DNA from 2 places in the Brevibacillus ginsengisoli genome. Region 2 is predicted to be linked to the other one. Evidence: riboswitches for the same ligand, from Rfam matches in the RefSeq annotation. Region 2 holds a riboswitch; the other holds the start of a gene.
What was found. A riboswitch is a leader RNA that binds a small molecule or an ion and turns the genes downstream of it on or off. The one in region 2 is predicted to bind cyclic di-GMP.
Positions count from the first base shown of each region.

Region 1: another riboswitch for cyclic di-GMP. It lies ahead of ACQCN2_RS11230 (ATP-grasp domain-containing protein); the one in region 2 lies ahead of ACQCN2_RS22220 (universal stress protein).

Region 1 is NZ_JBNJQR010000004.1:375,594-383,066, reverse strand. It holds gene pepF (oligoendopeptidase F) at 1-1,828, shown strand, start outside; gene ACQCN2_RS11230 (ATP-grasp domain-containing protein) at 1,882-3,057, opposite strand; cyclic di-GMP riboswitch class I at 3,161-3,244, opposite strand; gene ACQCN2_RS11225 (dicarboxylate/amino acid:cation symporter) at 3,393-4,679, opposite strand; gene ACQCN2_RS11220 (DctP family TRAP transporter solute-binding subunit) at 4,835-5,905, opposite strand; gene ACQCN2_RS11215 (ATP-binding protein) at 6,010-7,473, shown strand, end outside.
Region 2 is NZ_JBNJQR010000013.1:87,843-95,315, forward strand. It holds gene ACQCN2_RS22205 (STAS domain-containing protein) at 1-174, opposite strand, end outside; gene ACQCN2_RS22210 (methyl-accepting chemotaxis protein) at 211-1,914, opposite strand; gene ACQCN2_RS22215 (PAS domain S-box protein) at 1,940-4,807, opposite strand; gene ACQCN2_RS22220 (universal stress protein) at 4,820-5,227, opposite strand; cyclic di-GMP riboswitch class II at 5,291-5,373, opposite strand; gene ACQCN2_RS22225 (helix-turn-helix domain-containing protein) at 5,465-6,292, opposite strand; gene ACQCN2_RS22230 (GNAT family N-acetyltransferase) at 6,438-7,304, shown strand; gene ACQCN2_RS22235 (sulfate/molybdate ABC transporter ATP-binding protein) at 7,345-7,473, opposite strand, start outside.

The DNA.
Region 1 (7,473 bases), on a different contig from region 2:
GCACGCAGCCACTACAGTGGAAAAGGCCCCGGTATACAAGTCTCGTTCGGAGATCCCCGAACAGTACAGATGGAAGCTTGAGCATATTTATCCTACACAGGAAGCATGGTTAAAGGATGTAAAAAAAGTGGAGTCACAAGCGGGTTCCTTTGCAACTTTCCAAGGAAAACTGGGTGCTTCCGAAAAGAATTTGGTAAAAGCGCTTCAACTATATTCCGATTTGATGCGCAATCATGATAAAGCTTATATCTATGCCAAGTTGGCGATGGATGTGAATACGGCGAATCCTGATTTACAGGCACAAGCGGATCGCGCGGAAAAAATGAGCACGTATGTGAAAGAAAAAACCGCCTGGTTCACCCCCGAGTTAATTGATATACCGGAACAAACTTGGAATAAATATTTAAAACTTCCGGAGCTTGCTCCCTATAAAGCTTTTATTCAAGACCAATTGCGCACCAAGAAGCACACCTTGTCCAAAGACATGGAAGAGATGCTGGCACAGTCTAGCCCTTTGGCAAGCACACCGGAAGATATCTATCGGATGATTTCTAAAGACGTGAAATTCCCTTCTTACAAAAATGAAAAAGGGGAAGAAATACAGCTGACCCGATCGAATTTTGTTGCCTTAATGGATAATAAAAACCAAGATGTTCGCCGATCAACCTTTAAAACGTACTATTCAACCTTGCAGAATTATCAAGATTCTTTTGCGCAGGCCTTGTCGGGGAAAGTGAAAGCGACCAATTTTTATGCGAAAGTACGTAAATATCCAAGTGCCTTGGAGGCAAGTTTAACAGCGAATAATGTACCGACCAAAGTCTATGATGAATTAATTCAAACAGTCAACGCTAACCTTCCACTGCTTCATCGCTATCTGGAAGTGAAGAAGAAGATGCTGGGCCTTAAAGAGATGCACATGTATGATCTTTATATGTCTCCTGCACAACCAGCAGAAAATCGTTATATCCCGTTTGAAGAAGCGAAGGGAATTGTGCTTGATGGATTAAAGCCGCTTGGTGATGACTATACCAATGTATTAAAAGATGCGTTTGACAAAGGCTGGGTGGACGTTTATTCAACCGATGATAAACGGACGGGAGCTTACCAATGGGGAGCTTACGACACACATCCATATCTACTGTTGAATTACCAAGGAACAGCAAGTGATGTGTCCACGATCGCGCACGAGTTGGGTCATGCCATGCAGTCGTACTATACCAATCAGAAACAGACGTACCTTAATTCGGGCTATCCTATTTTTACGGCAGAAGTAGCCTCTACAATGAATGAAACGCTGCTATTTAAGAGTTTGTACGCGAAAGCCAAAACGAAGCAGGAGAAAATGTTTCTGCTGAATCAATACTTGGAAAACTTCCGAACTACTTTATTCCGACAGACACAATTCGCTGAGTTCGAGAAAGTCATTCATGAAAAAGAACAGGCTGGAGAATCGCTGAATGCGGAAGCCCTGAAGAAGATCTATCTGGATATTAACAAGAAATACTATGGAAAAGCAGTCGTATCGGATGAAGAAATTGCAATGGAATGGGCGAGAGTTCCTCATTTCTATTACAATTTTTACGTGTATCAGTATGCAACAAGCTTTGCCGCTTCTGTCGCTTTAGCTAAACAAGTCCTTGATGAGGGCAAACCTGCCGTAGATCGGATTAAAAACAACTTCCTGGCCGCCGGGAATTCGGCACCGCCTATTGAGGTACTGAAGGCAGCGGGTGTTGACATGTCCAGTTCTAAGCCTATTGAACAAGCGATGAAGGTATTTGAAGAAAACCTAACAGAATTAGAAAAGCTGGTAGATGAGAAGTAAACACGAAGAAGCCTCCTGAATTCAGGAGGCTTCTTGCGTGGCACAAACAAATCTTATGTAGTAACTGGTTCAAGACAGCGAAGAAACTGGCTTAAATCTAGTGTCAGCAGTCTTTTGTTTTCTTCCGAAGATTCACTTTTATAAAACAATACCGCAAAAGTAGCTGGATCTTTCGGGAATAGGGAGTAGGAATGAAGAACATGGGCGAATTGACGACGCAATCCTTCCTCGTCTACCGAAGAGATTATGTCTGGATCAATCGAGTTGGGAATACCTGCGCAAAAAAAGCTGTAGAGAGAATCATCCATCGAGGCAAGGATTGAGTCCCAATCCGGCTTCGTTTGTTTAATAAATGACTCATATGTGTTCACGCCATAAGCATAGAAACCTAGTTCGTTTGTACCGATTCCCGAGAATCTCAGGGGATTCACTTCAATCGGAACCAACTCTCCATTCTCTTTCATTCGAATTTCAACATGAAGCGGAAAGTTGTTTAATTTAGCCTTTTGACCGATTGTATGAAGAAAAGATTGAACGCTTGCCAAAGCTTCATTTAATACTTCCTTGCTTGTGTAGTAGATACGATCTGAGGTGTCTCCGTCATGGAAAAACATACGTTTGAATACGTTTAACACAACTGGCTCACCAGACTCGTTGTAATAGGCATCGATTGCATATTCACTACCTTGAATCCATTCTTCGATGATGAACGTACTCGAATCGTAAACAGTGTTAGAGTAAAGCTTATTCGATAGCTGAACCTCAGCCTTAATTAATTTGCTAACCGCATACCATTCATCTTGATTCACTACGCGATAAACACCTAAGCTTGCGTAACCAACTGCTGGTTTAATAATGATCGGGTAAGGTAAAGTGGCGGGGTTAATGGTAGCAAGTTCAGTAATGGATACTTCTCGGAAGAAAAAAGAAGGGTAGATTTGGCTTAACCAGCGGCGAAACGTCACTTTGTTTTTAAATAAAGAGATGTTTCTAACGAGCGAAGAGTCTGGAAGATGTTTTTCAAGTTGAGAAAACGCGTTTTCTGAATTTGTAAGGACCGGATAATGATTTTGTCTCATCAGATTCTGAATAAAATCCTGTTGTGTCAAAAGATTTAAACGGTGACGCTCTGGTACTGCTACATCTCCCATGATCATGACGGGCATCTGTGTATCTACTAAAGTGCTAGCCAGAAACGGGGAAACATAGGGCTTGTCCAAAATAAACAAGATTTCTCTCTCCCTTACCTTCAATATCTCTGTATGAAACGACAAAATAAAAAGCTACTCCAGGTGGAATAGCTATAAGACCAAAGATAAAACTTTGGAGCCATTCGGCAGCTCGGCTGTCATAGTTGATAACCTTAGACCCGTAGCTTTGCGTCCTCACTTTTCAATGAGTTTGCCATTTATCGAAATACATATACAATTGGTAGATTACACTACGAACGAAGTATAAATGAGGTTGGGAGTAATTACAAGGTTAAGGTAAATAGTCCTAATATTATTAAAAAAGGTATAGCCCGAGTGAGTCATTGGGGCTATACCTTTGGGTTCGGTCTATATTAACTAGATAAAGTAGTAGGGAAAGCAGGTGATACAGGAACATCATCTGTTTCTTCATCGATAGAAACAGCATTCGGGTTGAATTCATTTTCCATTTTGGATACGACCACAGTTGCAACACTATTGCCAATCAGGTTTGTAATGGCGCGAGCTTCCGACATAAATCGGTCTACACCGATTAGAAGGGCAATTCCTTCGACTGGGACCATTGGAAAAGCGGAAAGTGTGGCAGCTAAGGTAACAAATCCGGAACCAGTTACACCAGCAGCTCCTTTGGAAGTGAGCATCAGGACTCCAAGAAGTGTGAGTTGTTGTACCAGCGATAAGTGTATGCCGTACGCTTGTGCGATAAAGAGCGAAGCCATAGACAAGTAGATAGAAGTACCATCCAGGTTAAACGAATAACCTGTAGGAATAACAAGTCCGACAACAGATTTGGAACAGCCGTATCTTTCGAGCTTTTTCATAATTGGAGGCAATGCCGATTCAGAAGAAGAAGTTCCTAGAACCAGTAGAATCTCATCTTTAATATATTTTAAGAAGCTAAAAATGTTAAATCCATAGTAGCGCGCAATTGAACCAAGAATAACAACAATGAACAGGAACATTGTGATATAGACGGAACCCATTAACTTGCCAAGCGAGGTAAGAGAGGAGATCCCGAATTTCCCGATGGTATAAGACATGGCACCAAAAGCAGCAATAGGCGAAAGCTTCATGATCATGTTTACAATACCGAAAAATACGTGCGCAAACTTATCAAATAATTGCAAGATTGGCTTTCCGTTTTTGCCCATTGCAGCTAAGGACACTCCGAACAAAACGGCAAAGAACAGAATCGGAAGCATTTCCCCTTTGGCGAAAGCAGCCATTACGTTGTCTGGTACAATGCCAGCTAAGAAGTCAACGACTCCACTGCTTTCTTTGGCGGCAGATGTATATTTGCTAATGTCTCCATGCACCTTGCTCGTATCGATTCCCGCACCAGGTTGAACCAGATTTACGATCAGGATACCGATCGCTAAGGCAACCGTTGTTACGATCTCGAAGTAGAGAATGGCTTTTCCGCCGATCCGGCCAACTTTTTTTACATCTCCCATGCTTGCAATACCGCTTACAATCGTAAAGAAGATGATTGGACCAATGACCATCTTAATCATTTTAATAAATACATCCGCTAAAATCTTAAGATCTACCGCGAACTTAGGAAAGAATTGACCTACGAGGATACCGAGAATAATTGCAATGATAACTTGAACAGTCAGATTACGAAAGTTGAACTTCATCCCGTCACTCCCTTATACTAATTTTTCAGAAATATGAAAGCGCTTAATAAGAATTGTAAGTTCACCCGAATGAATTTAAAAGAATATGGTCATATTGTTCTTTTTGGTCGTTTTGGTCTACGAAAAAAATAAGCCTGGAGAGTGTTCTCCAGGCTTCATCGCGGTTGAGGATACGCGTATTTATTTCGAATTTGTTTTACCTTATTCACCAAACCATAGCCAATGGTGTCTGCATATTTGTTATACAGTGGATCTGTTGCTTGAATCCATTGATTACGCTGTTCATTCGTTAGTTCATGGATCTGGAGGACCGACATCGTGCGAAGCTCATTTAATTGCTTTTCATTCATAGAAACGGCCTTCTGGTTATTCCAAACACTCGTTTCTTGTAAAGCTTCCTGAATCTTGTCTTGAATGTCAGAGGGGAGTTTGTCCCAGAATGATTTGTTCACAATCACGGCATATCCCAAATAGCCATGGTTACTTAAGGTTAAATATTTTTGTCCAAGATACAGTCTTTTAGTAAATATATTTGAGATAGTATTTTCCTGCCCATCAACTGTTCCGTTCTCAATGTTTTGATAGACTTCATTAAAAGGAATTGGAACTGGCTGGGCGCCGAGCAGCCGATATTGATCTTCAAGGACTTTGCTTGGCATGATCCGAATTTTTTGTTCACGGAAGTCTTTGGGTGTAAGGATGGGATGTTGGTTGCTGGTTACTTGCTTGAAACCGTTGCTCCAGAAGGCCAGTCCTTTCATATTTTTTGACTCAAGGGTATGAAACAGAATCTGTCCGATCTCTCCGTGGAGCGATTCATCTACTGCTTGTTGGTTGGGGAAAGCGAACGGAAGATCTAGCACCATCCAGCTTGGGTATAGCGTAGAAATTTTGGAATAGGCTGGTGCGATCATCTGGATATTCCCCTGCCATAACGCCTGGAACTCGTCCTTATCGGAATAAAGGATGCCATTAGGGTAAACCTGTACTTCAACTTTTCCGTTGGTTTTTTCAGAAACAAGGTTAGCAAATTGATCAACAGCTAATCCTTTCGGTGTGTTTTCGGCAACGACGTGACTGAATTTGATGATGATTCGTTGATTAAGTCCTTTCTGTTCATCGTCGTAGGATAAGTTATTCGAGCCTAATTCAGAACGAAACCCAATGACGACAGCTGTTATCAAAATTCCAATAATAATGATGCTGATTCCGATGATTGATCTCATAAGCGAGGATCTCCATTTATTAAAGTTGATAAATTCTCTTTATTATTTCACAATATTTGTAGCGAGTAAATTCATCCATTCAAAGAGACAAAGGGGATATTCTTCTGTTAAAGAACGTAAAAATCCACTGGAAGATCACTCTGCTTTCCTTTGGCATTGTGCTGTTCTCTTTACTTATCGGAGGCATTATTGTTTTAGGCGGATTTATTAAAATGAAGGAAGATGAGGTTGGTCAGCGTTTGCTTATTACAGCGCGTTCGGTTGCGGAGATCCCTATGATCAAGGAATCGATAAATAAACCGGACGGCTGGAAAACCATTAACCCGATCACTAGACGACTACGCATGATTAATGATGCCACCTACATTGTCGTCATGGATATGAATCGAGTTAGGCTGTCTGATCCAATTCAAGAGCGGATTGGGACTAAGTCGATTGGCAGGGATGAAGATTTGGCTTTTGCCGAACATACTTACACTTCCAAGGTTGAGGGTGAATTAGGCACAGCAATACGCGCCTACGTTCCCATAATGGATGAAGAGCATCGGCAGATCGGCGTAGTCATGGCTGGACACCTTCTGCCAAGTATCAGTGAGATCCTCTACGATAAACAAGGCTATATCATGATAACCTTCCTGTTATCGGTCCTGTTTGGAATTTGGGGCTCTTGGCAGTTGGCCAAACACATGAAGAAGCAGATGTATAACTTGGAACCTCATGAGATCGCTCGGATTTTGCGCGAGCGGACAGATACTTTTCATGCCATGCATGAGGGTGTTATCGCGATCGATAATCAGGAGAACATCACGATATTTAATGAGAAGGCCAAGGAAATCTTTGGGATAACGGGTGAGGTAATCGGCCAGAATATTTGGGAAGTAATACCAGATTCCCGATTGCCCGAGATTCTTGAGCTGCAGCAGCCCATTTACAACCAGGAATTAAATGTGGGAAATACGATTATCATGTCCAACCGGGTACCGATTAAGGTCAATCAGCAAACGGTCGGAGCTCTGGCCATCTTTCAGGATTTGACGGAGGTAACCAATCTGGCGGAGGAGCTGACTGGAGTTCGTAAGTTTGTCGACGCACTGCGGGTGCAAAACCACGAACATATGAACAAGCTGCATACGATAGCGGGCTTGTTACAACTCGGAGCGGTTGATAAAGCATTGGAATATCTGTTTCAAATATCCGAACAGCAAAAGGAAATGACTGATTTTTTAACACAACAAATCCAAGACACCAGTATTTCCGGATTATTGCTAAGCAAGGTAAGCAGAGGGAAAGAGCTGGGCATTACAGTCACCATTGACCGAAGAAGCAACTTGGATCGCTTTCCGAATCAGATGGATCGACATGATTTTGTCATTATAATTGGAAATCTCATAGAGAATGCGTTTGATGCTCTACAACAAGTAGAACGGGAGAATAAAGAGGTCATCATCAGCATGGAACAAGACGAGGAAATCCTCTCTTTGTTGGTAGAAGATAATGGCTGCGGCATGGAACCGGAAGTTCAACAACTAATGATGGAGCGGGGCTTTTCGACGAAACAACAGGTTCAT
Region 2 (7,473 bases):
AAAAATGTAACCGGAAGCATCCTCAAGTAATTCATAAGCCTGTTTCTTAGCTGATTCTGTCTGTCCGTACACTAGTTTCCCAATAAACACGACCTTCTGATAATCCCTTACTTTTTGCGTACGTACGATGATAGACGGTTTCTCTAGTGGATTATTTATGGATTGGACGCTCATGCCACTGCCCTCCTTTAACCTTGCTTTATCACCCGATTATTCCACTTTGAACTTGCTTACTTCCATTTGCAGACGTTTGGCCATCTCGGCGAGTGATGCCGCATTCCCCACCATACGCTCCACCGAGGTTGTCTGTTCGATCGCATTGGCTGATACTTCTTGAGAAGAAGCTACAGTTTGCTCGATAATGCTGGCAATCATTTCGACGGAGGTTAATACACAATCCATCATCTGCGATACTTGATCAAAAACTTGCTGCATCTCCTTGACGCTGCCTTCTGTTCGAACAACCTGCGATACGATGTTCGTAAGCGCTTCTCCACCTTGACGAATAATGCTAACCTGCTGTTCGACGGCATCCAGATTACTTTCCATCGTGCGTACGGTCACTGAGGTTTCCGCTTGAATATCTTTGATCAATTCCGTGATTTGTTGGGAAGCTTGTGAAGACTGTTCTGCCAGCTTGCGTACCTCATCAGCTACAACCGCAAAACCTTTTCCTTGCTCTCCCGCCCTCGCCGCTTCAATCGCCGCGTTCAAGGCTAGCAGGTTCGTTTGGTTCGAGATATTCGTAATGACCGTAATAATTCCGCCAATTTCGTCCGAACGCTTCCCAAGCTTCTGAATCGAGTCTGTGGCAAAACGAACTGTATTGGTTACCGTACTTAAATGTTCGATGGCTTTATTAATGGCTTCTTCCCCACGTCGGGCCTCATCAGTTGAGTCCATAGCCAGACGAACAGTCAAATGAGCGCGCTCGTCTCCATTCGAAACCTCGCGCTTGACGTTCTCCACTAACGAAAGCACTGTGTTGGCTTGATCTGACTGATGGGTTGTCCCGCTTGCCACCTCTTGAATAGAAGTGGCGATTTGATCAGCTGATTCGCCCGTCCGAGTGGCTGCCTGGCGAAGTTCTTGGCTATTGTCATTCAATTGATTCGAATTCAGCTTCACTTCTTTGACAAGGGTGGAAAGATTTCTGACCATTCGATTGAAATTAGTCGCCAGTTCGCCAATCTCGTCCTTACTCTTTACTTCAAGTGAGGAAACCGTAAAATCTCCGCTTGCCACAAGATTGACATGATCAATCACTCGTTTGATCGGGCGAACGGTAATTCTGACGACAAGGAAGGTTATGATCGCCGCGAGGAACGGCAAAATAATACCGATGATGATTGTACCCTTGATCATCTCCCACGTGCGTTTGGACAAAATACTGGCATCAAAGTCAATAGCGTTAATCGCAATGATTTCTTTACTTTCATCGTGGTCTTTATAGATTGGGGCGTAGCCGGTGATGCGATCAATTCCACCAAACGTATACACATCAGAGAACGCCGGATGCTTCATGCTTTTCACCATCTCAAAAGCCTTCTGATCGATGTCGAAGTGGTCACCGGCTTTAATGCCTTGTTGTTGCAAATACTTGTCCGCCGCCAGAAGCTTGCCATCTAGCGATAAGATATATTCGTTTTTGAAGATCGGTTTTTTGGCGATTGTCCAGCTGATTCGCTCTTCTATTGGCTGGCGAATGGATTCATCTCCAGCTGTCAGCTTCTCGATATCCCCTGGGTTCAGGATTCCCGTCGTGATGTTGGCACACCCGATCAATTCCACACCGGCAGCCTGTTTCACCTGCTCGTAGCTGGTCACATAGTTGACCACAGTGAGAAGACTGATGCTTACTAAAACAATTGATAATACAATCATCGTAATTTTCCCGGTAATACCAATCCTCATAATATCCCCCGTTATTATCATTTTTCTATGAGATTACTACTTGATTACGTCCTTTTTGTTTTGCCTCGTACAAGTTTTTATCTGCTGTTGCGATCAGTGTCTTGGGTTGCTGTTCCGAAGTTGGTATCGTGCTCGCAATTCCACCAGAAATGGTGACATACGGACTAATGCTCGATTGATTATGGGGGAACTGAGCCGTCTCCACATTATGGCGAATTTTCTCGGCGATCATAGCAGCGGCGGCGCAATCTGTCTCTGGTAAAACTACAATAAATTCTTCCCCGCCATATCTTGCCGCAAAATCACCCGGCCGTCTTAAAGGCGCACTGATTAGCTGGGCTACCTGCTTGAGACAGTCGTCTCCCGCTTGATGGCCATAGCTATCGTTATATCCCTTAAAGAAGTCGATATCAAACATAATAATGGATAACGGCTTATTGTTTCGCAAAGCCCGATTCCATTCTTTTTGATAATTTTCATCAAAAAAACGTCGGTTAGGGATCCCTGTAAGTCCATCGACAGAAGAGATTTCTTGCAAGATTTGATTGGTGGCCGCAAGCTCCCTTTCTACTTTTATACGCTCTTCGATGTCACGCTTTAACAGCTCCTCCTGATTGTACCGTCTAATCGCTCCACCGATACTGGCAGCGGCGGCAATCAGAATCGCTTCTTCATTAATGCTCCAAACTCTTTCATTGTTGCAATCATTAAATCCGATAAAACCCCAGAAGGTATCACCTACGAAGATTGGAACAATGAGAAAGGAAAGACTCCCCTGTGATTCAAGCAATCTTGTCTCTTCCTCGGGTAGATCCTTCACTAGACCTACAATTAGCCCTCCAGAAGACAGCCGATCGTACCAACGTGAAATGCCCATTTTCTTGTAGGAGATATTTTGAAGCAGCGGATTGCTTAATTGCGGCTCAACCGAATCACGCACCCATTCATAACGGTGGCTGACCAGAAGATCATTCGTCTGTGGGTCATGATGGTTCTCATACACATAGACCCGGTCCACGTCGGCGTTCGTTCCAAGGATCGTTAAAACCTTGTGAATCGTTGCTCCGAATTCCTCAGGCATCGTCAATAAATAGTGAGCGGCATCGGCAACTCCTTTGAGGAGTCTTTCTTGTTTCTGAATCATCTCATCTGCTTGTTTGCGCTCGGTTACGTTGCGGCTGACAAGAATAATCGATTCGCATTTCCCCTGATCATCCAATATGAAGCTAATCGCTACCTCAAGCCAAATGTAATGCGATTTGGCATGGCGCAGGCGAATTTCTGTTTTGCAGGAGTTCATCGAACGCATACATCTCGTTATTTCACTTGTAAGCATCTTACGGTCATCAGGATGGATAAACTCAACAATAGACTTCCCAACTATCTCCTCTTGAGTGTAGCCAAATTCATGATTACAAGCCTGGTTGATATACTCGATGACGAACTGTTGGTCCATTTGGCAGATAACGTCCGAAGAGTGATCGGTGATTTGACGCAGTTTCTCTTCACTTGCTCGCAAAGCCGCTTCCACTTTCATACGATCAGTAATATCGCGAATAATGCACAGGACAGCTGGCTTGTTCTGATAAAGAAAAGCCATAGCCGTTACCTCAGTATCAACGACTTCTCCATTTAATCGAACCAATTTTTCATAAAGAGGTTCAACTTTTGCATGATCGTTTTGTAAGAATGCCATACGAGATCTGGCCAATTGTTGGGAATCTGGGTGAACCAACTCAATGGCAGGCTTCTCGATCAGCTCCTCCTCGTTTTTCGCGCCAAACATTTGCATCGCGGCTGGATTGACGTAGATTACTCGATTGTCACAATGAACGAGCATAGCATCTGGAGAAAACTCGACTAGCTGGCGGTACCGCTCCTCGCTCTCCTTCAATTCTCTCTCGATTTGCTTGCGATCCCGCATATCCCGAATCGTACTGGCAATGGCCACAACCTCTCCCGAACCGTTATGAACAGGCGAATAGGTCACATTCACGTTTATCAAGGTGCCATCTTTGTGTCGGCGTATCGATTCCATTGCAGTCAATTTCTCGCCTGCCATGACGCGTTGACAGTTCATCTTATACTCCTCATACAGATTAGGGAAGATAATCGGGAAGGCTTGTCCGACCAATTCTTCCTTTTTCCAGCCAAAAATCATTTCATAAGCGGTATTGACTGAGAGTAATATTCCTTCCAAATCGACAATGGCAATAGCGTCTGTTGTATGGTTAATAAAGGATTCCAACTGCTCCTTCGCTTCTCGAATCTGTTTTTGGGCTAGCAACTGTTCTGAGATGTCCTTGAAAATACAAACCGCTCCAGCTACTGCGCCATTTTTCCGTATGCAACTCACTACATATTCAACGGGAAAACTTGCCCCATTCTTGCGCAAGAAATTGTCGGTTGTCCGCAACTGTGGGATTCCCTCTTGCATGGCCTGTACAAAGGGACACTCTTCAGCCTCCCCCTCTGGATTCACGCGATAGACTAACTGATGGATTTTATGATAGAGCAGTTCTTCTCGACGAAATCCCAGCATTTTCAAAGCAGCCGGGTTAATAAATGTGATATTCCCTTGGATATCCAACCCGAAGATTCCTTCACCCGCTGCCTGTAAAATCATCTCTGTCTGATCATGCAGGTGTTTAACCTCAGCTTCAACAGACCGCTCCCTCATTCGAGCGCGCTCTTCAACGGTATCAAACTGATAGGAGTCTTCCTTATATTGCAAAATCGTTTTAATGTACTCTTCGGAAAACGACTCCTCCTCAGAAACAGTTGGAAGCGTACTAATGTCCTTGCCGCAATGGGGGCAAATCCATTTTTCCTCCTCTCTGAGACTAGACACCGAGGCTCCGAAGCAAAAGCAACACATCTTCTTGATCATCATGGCGCATCCTCCTCACTTCACGATCATGACCGGAATTTGGGATTGATTAGCAATTCCGAGGCTGACGCTTCCCAGTGACAATGTTGAATAATTGGTTAAGCTTCTGCATCCCAAAATAATCGCATCTACCGATTTTTGATTCGAGTATTCCAGAATCATCTTCGTTACCGTGCCTTCCAATACAATGCCTTCCAACTGGGCGTCCAAATCAGTGAAAAAATCCATCACTTTTTTCACTAGTTCTTCCGCCTGACGATGGACGACCTGCTTTATTTCCGGATACGTATCCATTAAAGCGGCATAGCTTGGAATTACATGAAGAACGTGGATTTCCTTGGGGATTCCCGGAAAAAAACGTTCAATAAATTCGTGAAATTTGGTTAAGAATTCTGTTCCGTCCACTGCTATTACTATTTTCATCGTTTTCACCATTCCATTAAAAGGAAGTAACAGTATACAAGTAAAATAGACCAGTTACATTTGGAATTAACTGGTCGGTTGCACTAATCGCTCCGTGTCATCCAAGTGCCCAAGATACAGATGACCGATCATCGCTCCCATTTTTCGATTTGGTAATTCTTAGTACCAATGTACCATTTTTCATTATGAAAATATAGACAGTTTCATTCAAATTCCAAATATTTTATAGCGGTCCTTTTAGCGTTGCTGTCTCATTTCCCGGCAACTCATTCCATATCTTTTTTTAAACGATCGTTGAAAAGCACTAAGACTTCCAAAACCTGCTTCAAATGCAATAGAAGTGATATCCTGTGCGGTGAATTGGACCAACCAACGCGCTTTTTTCAACCGTAGCTCCGTTAAATATTGGCTCGGCGTTGTTCCCAACTGTTTACGAAACAGTTGAATTAAATGAAATTTGGTAACTCCCGATATACGCGCCACTTGATCAAGAAAAAGCTCAGAGGTAAATTCTTCTTGAAGGTATTCCATTGCCCGCTTTAAGGCAGGATGGTAAAGAGCAGATCCCGCTTGCCGTTGCTCTACTCGATCGCGATGGTTTCTGTGCGTCCCCTCTTGGACGAGTAACAACTGTTTGACCAACTGATACTCCAGCTCTTCTAACATAAACGGGATAGATGTCATCTGCATGGTCTCTAAGAAGGCACGTTGAGCCAGTTGATAGAAATCTCGGTTGCACCCTTCTCCCCATTTATCCAACTGGAATCGATTAGCGGATACCCCCCATTGTTCCTCCAGTATTTGCGCCATATATGTTTGTTTGATTCCAAGCACCATGATTTTGGCAGGTTTTTCATCGGTATAATGCCTGTGCTCGTCATCTGGAGACACGACTAACCGATTCTTCGTACTTAAGCGGCGAATTTCCTGATTACACTGAATAGATGGTGTACCTGCTAGCGGAATACTCATTTGATAGCAATCTCCATGGCCATGCAATACATCGGAGGAGTGGGGTTCCAGATGAAATATTCGCAGCCCGCTAAAGTTCATTTCCAGTACCATTTCCACGCTCGGCACCCCCTCAATATTTGCCGCGTTGTCATCTCAATTATTGCGGTATGTACTAGTACGAAAATTTGTATAATAAACATATTTCATTATACTTTAGTTAGTCTTTGAAAAGATATCGTGCAAAAAGGGTGATCGAATGATAAACAATGGTTTGGTAAAAAAACAAGGGTTAACCAAAGAAGAGCTGGAGCAGATAGAGCAATTGGCGGCGCTTTGTGACCAAGCGGAAAATATTCAACTCAAACTAAATCGGGACATGCTGCGCAACCGTCCCACTAATGAAACCAATGATTTTCTCTACTACGAGGATAATCAACTTGTTGGATTCTTAGGAATCTACTCCTTCCGTTCTACAGAGGCTGAAGTAAGTGGAATGGTTCACCCTGATTATCGCAGGAAGGGTATCTTCCGCTCACTCCTCCAAGAAGCGATTGATGAGTGTAAACAACGAGAGATTCCCAAGATTATTTTTATCGTTCACAACCGTTCCCAATCAGGAAAACAGTTGATGGGATCCTTGAATGTGCCCTACTCGTTCTCCGAATATTGGATGGAGTATCAGGCTGGAAGCGAAGGTGTTGCGGTTACAGGAGATATTGAATTGCGCAAGGCGACAGAAGCAGATCGAGACACGGTTATTCACCTGAACGTTACCGGATTCTCCATGACGGAAGAAGATTCCCGCGACTATGTAGATTCTACGCTAAGTTCCAAATCCGATCGTACCTATATTGCTTCATTAAACGGAGAACCAATCGCCAAAATCTGCATCCAATTGGAAGGCGGCAATGGTTTTATCTTCGGCTTCTGCGTCACTCCTGAGCTGCGAGGGCGTGGATATGGACGTCAGATTCTTCAGCAAACCATCGATCTGTTGCTCCTTCAACAACCAAAGCGAATTGCGTTGGAAGTGGCCGTCGAGAACAAGAATGCCCTAACACTCTATCAATCCTGTGGCTTCACGGAAACTGGCGCCAATGATTATTACGAACTAATTCTATAAAAATCACCCCCCTTATCCCGAAAGTTAAGGGGGGTGAACTTTAGCTATGGGCATTGGCTGTATAGAAGGGAATATTGGTTTGTTCCGCAATTACCGTCGTAACTTGATTGGTGGCTTGAAACATACGCAAGTTCTTGATCGTTGCGTACACCTTATCGTGAATTTTTAA